Linked DNA regions of Marinomonas mediterranea MMB-1. Each later gene encodes a partner of the first gene's protein in a complex. Links are inferred from orthologs where the notes say so. Each region holds a gene or a part of one and is shown on either strand. Other genes may lie near its edges.

The links. The genes of interacting proteins can lie anywhere in the genome.
Region 2: the proteins of rne (region 1) and eno are in contact, whole or in part, in a solved structure (PDB 2FYM), measured with the Escherichia coli proteins. The link is inferred for Marinomonas mediterranea MMB-1 from one-to-one orthologs.

Annotation. Positions count from the first base shown.
Region 1 is NC_015276.1:2,179,741-2,184,036, reverse strand. The notes cover bases 125-3,975. They hold rne (ribonuclease E), read left to right. Parts: upstream 125-487; coding sequence 488-3,775; downstream 3,776-3,975. Other genes in these bases: MARME_RS10045 (SulP family inorganic anion transporter), read left to right, coding at 3,864-3,975; MARME_RS22295 (hypothetical protein), read right to left, coding at 125-443. Also shown: 23S rRNA pseudouridine(955/2504/2580) synthase RluC, read right to left, coding at 1-19; more of MARME_RS22295, read right to left, coding at 48-124; more of MARME_RS10045, read left to right, coding at 3,976-4,296. UniProt on the Escherichia coli protein: Endoribonuclease that plays a central role in RNA processing and decay. Required for the maturation of 5S and 16S rRNAs and the majority of tRNAs. Also involved in the degradation of most mRNAs.
Region 2 is NC_015276.1:1,316,341-1,319,757, forward strand. The notes cover bases 362-3,333. They hold eno (phosphopyruvate hydratase), read left to right. Parts: upstream 362-1,185; coding sequence 1,186-2,481; downstream 2,482-3,333. Other genes in these bases: MARME_RS05930 (CTP synthase), read left to right, coding at 362-1,118; MARME_RS05940 (septum formation initiator family protein), read left to right, coding at 2,586-2,864; ispD (2-C-methyl-D-erythritol 4-phosphate cytidylyltransferase), read left to right, coding at 2,861-3,333. Outside these bases: more of MARME_RS05930, read left to right, coding at 1-361; more of ispD, read left to right, coding at 3,334-3,417. UniProt on the Escherichia coli protein: Catalyzes the reversible conversion of 2-phosphoglycerate (2-PG) into phosphoenolpyruvate (PEP). It is essential for the degradation of carbohydrates via glycolysis.

The DNA of each region.
Region 1 (4,296 bases):
CTTTGTCTTTGTTATCCAAAGAATGGTTTCCTTTATAATTGAAGCACTTAGTTTTTACTGCTATATTCAGTTCCGCAGAGGGTAAGAGGCAACAAAACGCCTCGAAGAAAACGTATGATACCGAATTTACTACCACCAGAGCGATACTCTGGCTCATATCTTACCTCTGTAACAGTTAAGCTTAAATAATAAACCGCATGAATCGAGAGAAGTCGACCATGGGTTGCCTGATTTTGTAGTTCGTTTGACTGAGTACGAGACGCTTTCAAAATAAAAAGTTGCTGAAAGCCATTGATGACAAAATACAACCGTAAAATGACGTAACTAGCTAAGATATAACCAGTCCACTGATATAATTTCGCAGTAGATCCTCTTTGCGTGTTACCCATCAACAGATATGTTGTGTCCGCCGTACTTGGAAAAGCACTATTTTTCAACGCCACTCAAACCGCTCCCTCTGTTCGTGACTAAACAGAGTTCAAAATTAATGATTAGAATGCTAATAAACGCGACGCAACAAGAAGAATTGCGCGTTGCACTAGTGGATGGCCAGCGCCTTTATGATTTAGATATAGAGTCCGGGTCAAGAGAACAGAAAAAAGCAAATATCTACAAAGGGAAAATCACACGCATTGAGCCTAGCCTCGAAGCGGCGTTCGTTGACTACGGCGCAGAACGACACGGATTCCTCCCTCTTAAAGAAATTTCTAAAACTTACTTTTCAAAAAAATCTAACTCTGACGGACGCCTAAACATCAAAGATGTTTTAACCGAAGGTCAGGAAGTCATAGTTCAAGTAGACAAAGAAGAGCGTGGAAACAAAGGTGCAGCACTGACGACATTCGTAAGTTTGGCAGGGCGATACTTAGTACTAATGCCAAACAACCCTCGCGCAGGCGGCATTTCTCGCCGAATCGATGGTGATGATCGTACGCAATTAAAAGAAGCAATGTCCGGCCTTTCAACCCCTGAAAATGGCGGCTTAATTGTTCGTACAGCGGGTGTAGGTCGCTCAACTGAAGAACTACAATGGGACTTAGACTATCTCGATACATTGTGGAGCTCGATCACAAAAGCAGCTTCAGAAAAGCCAGCTCCATTCTTGATCTATCAAGAAAGTAACATCGTTATCAGAGCAATTCGTGACTACTTGCGCGATGACATTGGCGAAGTATTAATCGACGAAAAAGGCGCCTACCAAGACGCAATCAACTTCGTTATGCAAGTTATGCCACAGTTTAAGAGTCGCATTAAGCAATACTCTGATACCACTCCGCTGTTCAATCGTTTCCAAATCGAAACGCAAATCGAAACCGCTTTCCAACGTGAAGTTCGACTACCTTCAGGCGGCTCCATCGTAATTGATCCGACTGAAGCGCTCGTATCGATTGATATCAACTCCGCACGTGCAACAAAAGGCGGAGATATCGAAGAGACCGCACTGCAAACCAACTTAGAAGCCGCTGACGAAATTGCACGTCAATTGCGCCTACGAGACATAGGTGGACTGGTTGTCATTGATTTTATCGATATGACACCACTAAAAAACCAGAAAGAAGTTGAAAACCGCATGAAACAAGCACTTGAAGCGGACCGCGCTCGAGTGCAACTAGGCCGTATCTCGCGCTTTGGACTTCTAGAAATGTCCCGCCAACGCTTGCGCCCTTCTCTAGGCGAAACAAGCGGCATTGTTTGCCCACGCTGTAATGGACAAGGCTTTATCCGTGACGTTGAATCACTAGCCCTGTCCGTACTTCGCCTTATTGAGGAAGAGTGTGCGAAAGAACGCACCGCTCAAATACGCGCAATATTACCGGTCTCTGTTGCGACTTTCTTGTTAAACGAAAAGCGTACAAACATCGCGAAAATCGAAAAACGCAATGACGTGCACATCATTTTGGTGCCAAATCCACACATGGAAACACCGCACTTCACTGTGGAGAGAATTCGCGACGACAACGCCGTAATCACTCAGGACGACAGTAGCTACACCCTTGTAGAAACTCCCGATGAAGCACCTTACGAGCCTCGCCAGGCGGTTGAGCAAGCTCGACCACAAGCGGCGGTAACAAGTATTGCTCCCAAGTCCCCTGCTCCAGCCCCCACTCCAGAACCTAAAAAAGTTGAAAAAACTGGATTGCTAACACGCATTTTCCGCGCACTGTTTGGTGCAACGGAAGAAGCGGAAACCAAAAAGGACAGCAAACCATCCACAACAACTAAAAGCCGTTCTAACCAAGGTACGCAAGGAGATAGAAACAAACGCTCCAAACCACAACGTACGAACAAACACCAAAAGCGCGATCAAGGTGACGAACGCAAACAAGAAAAACCGCGCTCGACACGCAAAACCCGTCGCGAGCAAGCGGAAGCGCAGGTAAAAACTCACGCTCCTCAAGCGAAGAAAAAAGCGCCGCAATCCGAAGAGCGCAGTGAAACCAAGCGTAAAGCGACCGTTGAAGTTGCACCTGAGAAGAAAGTTCCCGAAGTAAAAGAGCGCAAACGTACACGCAATGAAAACAAGCGTCGAAACGGTAAACTTCGTGATGAAGCAGAACTAGCAAAACAAGAAAACGCAAAACAAGAAGCTGATGCGAAAGAAGCAGCTCAAATTGAAGCTCAAGAAGGACAACGTTCCGACGCGACGTCTACAGACTCAGCTTCAACTAAAGAAAGAAAACCGCGCAGATCAAGACGCTCTCGTAAATCACCACGAGGTGATGCAGCACCGACGCAAGCAGAAGCTACTCAGCCAGCAACTGAAGAAACCTCTGTCGCTACTGAAACACCTTCTTCTGTTGAAGTTGTAGAGAGCAAGCTAGAAGCGAACACTGCGAAAAAGGAACTTGAGACTACCTCAATTCCTAAAACAGCTGCGAAAGAAGAAACGTCATCAAACGAAGAAGCACCTCAAACTACGCCAATCGTTGACGCGGAACCTGCAAAGGAAACCGCTAGTGATGACACCACTAAAAATGCAGTTGAGAATAGCGCACAACCTGCAAGCGAACCTGTTGCTGAAAGTGAACCAGTAGAGACTACAGATCCTGAAAGCACCTCTTCAGAAGCGGCGAATGCAGAAGACACAAGTGTCAAAACTGAACAGGAAGAGCCTGTAATGGAAGCAGCTCAAACTGAAACTGCACCCACTCCAGACACTGTCGAAGTAAGTTCGACAAACGAGAATCAGCAGACAGCCTCTAACGAGACCTCTTCTGATAACGAACCCGCTGTATCTACCTCCGAGGCAACAACGACAAAAGAGACTAGTACTGAAGAGGCTAACACCGAAGAAACTGATGCCAAAGAGTCTAGTACTCAGGAAAGCATTCTAGAGAAAGCGGATTCCGAAGAGTCTAGTACTCAGGAAAGCATTCTAGAGAAAACGGATTCCGAAGAGAGCTCTTCAGAGCAAAACAACTCAGTTGAAGCAGTGACAGAGACGCCTGATAGCAAGCCCGAAGCACAACCAACGCCAGAGCCCACTGCCGATCAGCCAGAGCCTACGACTCAACGAGCACGCGCCCCAAGACGCGGTCGCGGCAAGCCTGCTCCGAAAGTGACAGAAAAAAGAGCATCAGTAGAGCTACCTGAAGCAATACTCAAACAACAAGAAGAAGCTCGAAAAGCGTTGGAAGAAAAACGAGCAGCGTCGAGTGAACGTCGCGGAAGACGTCAAGGACGAGTAAAAAATGATCCGAGACTATCACGAGGAGAAGACGTACAAGCAACTCCTCCAGAAAGCGCTAGCTCCGGAACAGAGACCGCTGAATAAATTTAGCTATTAGCTCAAAAAAAGCCCGCTGCATGCGGGCTCTTTTTTATCAATCATTAATTTTGGTTAATAACTTTTATTTGGAAAAATGAAAACACTTATAGACCTATCTAGATTCAAAAACTTATCTCTCGCCGGAGATCTATTTGGCGGATTAACAACCGCAATTGTCTCCCTCCCGTTAGCGCTTGCGTTTGGCGTGGCATCTGGCGCCGGAGCAGAGGCAGGGTTATGGGGTGCAATACTGGTCGGCTTATTTGCCTCCATCTTCGGTGGCTCCACATCCCTTATTTCCGAACCGACAGGCCCAATGACGGTTGTCATGACCGCAGTACTAAGCGCAATGATTGCCGCGAACCCAGATCAAGGCGTCGCAATGGCATTTACTGTTGTGATGATGGCAGGGGTATTTCAAATTTGCCTAGGTGCATTGAAGCTGGGTAAGTACATCACACTTATGCCTTATAGTGTCATATCTGGCTTTATGTCTGGCATCGGGGTGATATTAATTATCCTTCAAC
Region 2 (3,417 bases), 860 kb from region 1 along the record:
ATTTGACACTGGTTCCTTACATCCGTACTGCGGGTGAAACTAAAACAAAACCAACTCAGCACTCCGTAAAAGAGTTGCGTTCGATTGGTATTCAGCCAGACGTCCTAGTATGTCGTTCTGAAGTAAGCATTGAAGCGCCAGAGCGTAAGAAAATTGCTTTGTTTACTAATGTTGATGAGCGCGCAGTAATATCGCTGCCTGATGCGGATACCATTTATAGAATCCCTCAAATGTTAGCGGATCAAGGGTTGGATAGCTTAATCGTTGATCGTTTCAACCTAGATGGCAATATCGCCGATCTCAGCATTTGGAATAAAGTTGCTCAAGCTAAGCTTAACCCTGAAAAGCAAGTTAATATTGCTATGGTGGGTAAGTATATGGAGCTTTTGGATGCCTATAAGTCTCTTATTGAAGCAATGGATCATGCTGGTATTCATGCTCGCACGAAAGTGAAATTACACTACATTGATTCAGAGAAAGTGGAAGAAGAAGGAACGTCTATTCTAGAAGGAATGGATGCAATTTTGGTTCCTGGTGGGTTTGGTGAGCGTGGTGTTGAAGGTAAAATTCGTACTGCTCAGTATGCTCGCGAAAATAAAACCCCTTACTTAGGTATCTGTTTAGGTATGCAAGTAGCGGTCATCGAATTTGCTCGAAATGTAGCAAATCTTTCCGGTGCACACAGCACGGAATTTAACTTAAAAACAGAGAATCCCGTCGTTGGTTTGATCACTGAATGGACTAACGCAGAAGGTTCCAAAGAAATCCGGTCAGAGGAATCCGATCTTGGTGGAACAATGCGCCTTGGAGCTCAGGACTGTAACTTGGTGGAAGGCACGAAAGCATTCGAAGCCTACGGCAAGCCAGTTGTCAGTGAGCGTCATCGCCATCGTTATGAAGTAAACAACTATTATCTTGAAGCGTTAGAGAAAGCGGGTTTGACGATTTCTGGTCGTTCAGCCGATAGCTCTCTCGTCGAGATGGTGGAAATTGAAGATCACCCTTGGTTTGTGGCATGTCAGTTCCACCCAGAGTTTACTTCTACACCTCGATATGGACACGGCCTGTTCAGTGCATTTGTTCATGCTGCACTGAAGTTCGCAGGAAAAGAAAAATAACTTTTGCAAACAGGTGTTTGTGACTATTTCATTTTTATGAAGGTTCATCTAAATAAAGGGGTTTGTTATGAGTCAAATCGTTGATATTAAGGCCAGAGAAGTACTGGACTCCCGCGGTAATCCAACTGTTGAAGCGGACGTATTTCTTGAGGATGGCGCTTTTGGATCAGCGTGTGCACCTTCTGGTGCCTCTACCGGTTCTCGTGAAGCTTTAGAGTTACGTGATGGAGATAAGAGCCGTTACCTAGGTAAAGGTGTCTTAAAGGCGGTTGCTGCAGTAAATGGCCCAATTCGTGACGCTTTAATCGGTAAAGACGCAACGGCGCAAGCAGAGCTTGATCAGATCATGATTGATCTGGATGGAACTGAAAACAAATCTACTTTTGGCGCGAACGCTATTTTGGCGGTTTCTTTGGCAACTGCAAAAGCAGCGGCGGTTTCTAAAAAAGTACCATTGTATGCTCACATTGCTGACATAAACGGTACCTCTGGCGAGTTCTCTATGCCTGTGCCGATGATGAATATCATCAATGGCGGTGAGCATGCCGATAACAACGTCGATATTCAAGAGTTTATGGTTCAGCCTGTCGGCGCGCCAAACTTCCGTGAAGCGCTACGTTACGGTGCTGAGATTTTCCACGCACTGAAAAAAGTGTTAACCGCTCGCGGTCTAAATACTGCAGTTGGTGATGAGGGTGGGTTCGCTCCTGATTTGTCTTCTAATGCCGAAGCGCTTGCTGTCATTAAAGAAGCGGTTGCAGCTGCGGGTTATGAGTTAGGTAAAGACATCACCTTGGCGATGGACTGTGCTTCTTCTGAATTCTATGAAGATGGTAAGTACAACATGAAAGGCGAAGGCAAAGTGTTCTCTTCTGAAGAGTTCTCTGATTACCTTGCTGAGTTGTGTGAAGAATATCCAATCGTATCGATTGAAGATGGTCAAGACGAGTCTGATTGGGATGGCTTTGCTTACCAAACTAAGATTCTTGGGGATAAAATTCAACTAGTAGGTGATGACCTATTTGTTACGAATACTAAGATTCTTAAGCGTGGTATCGATGAAGGAATTGGTAACTCTATCCTTATTAAGTTCAACCAAATTGGCTCTTTGACCGAAACGCTTGAAGCAATCAAAATGGCGAAAGCAGCAGGTTACACTGCCGTTATTTCTCACCGTTCTGGTGAAACTGAAGACGCTACGATTGCTGACTTGGCTGTCGGTACGGCTGCTGGTCAAATTAAGACAGGTTCTTTATGCCGTTCTGATCGTGTGTCTAAGTATAACCAATTGCTTCGCATCGAAGAGCAATTGGGTGGAAAAGCACCTTATAACGGTCTTTCTGAGATTAAAGGTCAGGCGTAATTTCGTTCTGATTTTAAAAGGGAGAACATTTGTTCTCCCTTTTTTATTTTCTTTGATCTACTTTCGATGAATAATGGACGTCTTCTAACAGTATTATTTTCTTTATGACCCAGCGCATTATTCTTATTACGTTATTTATCCTAGTCTGCGTCCTGTCGTATCGCCTTTATTTTGGCGATCAAGGAATTAAACGGCAGGAAGAGTTGGCTAAGCAAGTCGAATATCAAGAGCGTATTAACGATAGGCTTAGGCAGCGCAATGATGCCTTGCGAGCGCAAGTGAGCGATTTAAGGCAAGGTGAAGAAGCGGTTGAAGAGCATGTTAGAGCGGAGCTGCAGTACATCAAAGAAGGGGAAACCTTCTATAGAATGGTCGAAAAATGAGTAAGAAATTTTGGGTTGTTATTCCCGCAGCGGGTGTTGGGAGAAGAATGCAATCTGATTGCCCTAAGCAATATTTAGACATTTCGGGAAAAACGGTCTTAGACCGAACTATTTCGGTATTTATAGAGCGCAAAGATATCGAGGGAATCGCCGTTGGTATCGGTGCCAATGACGCTTATTGGCAAGACTCTATTTGGGCGGAACACTCTAATGTTCATTCGTATGTTGGTGGGTCTGAGAGGTCTGAAACCGTGCAAAATGGGTTGTCCTTTTTGTTGGATCAACATGGCGTTACGCCACATCAATCTGTCTTGGTTCATGATGCTGCGCGTCCTCTACTTCCTCAAACGGCACTCGATAAAATTCTTAGCCATGATGGCAAGTTTGGGTGCATATTGGCCTTGCCATGTAGAGATACCATTAAACAACAGCAACAGGGAAATGCGACGATTCACTCCACGTTAGATCGACGTCTTCTTTGGCAGGCTCAAACACCGCAATGTTTTCCTGTTGGTGCATTAAAAAAAGCGTTAGAGCAAGCGGTTCAAGACGG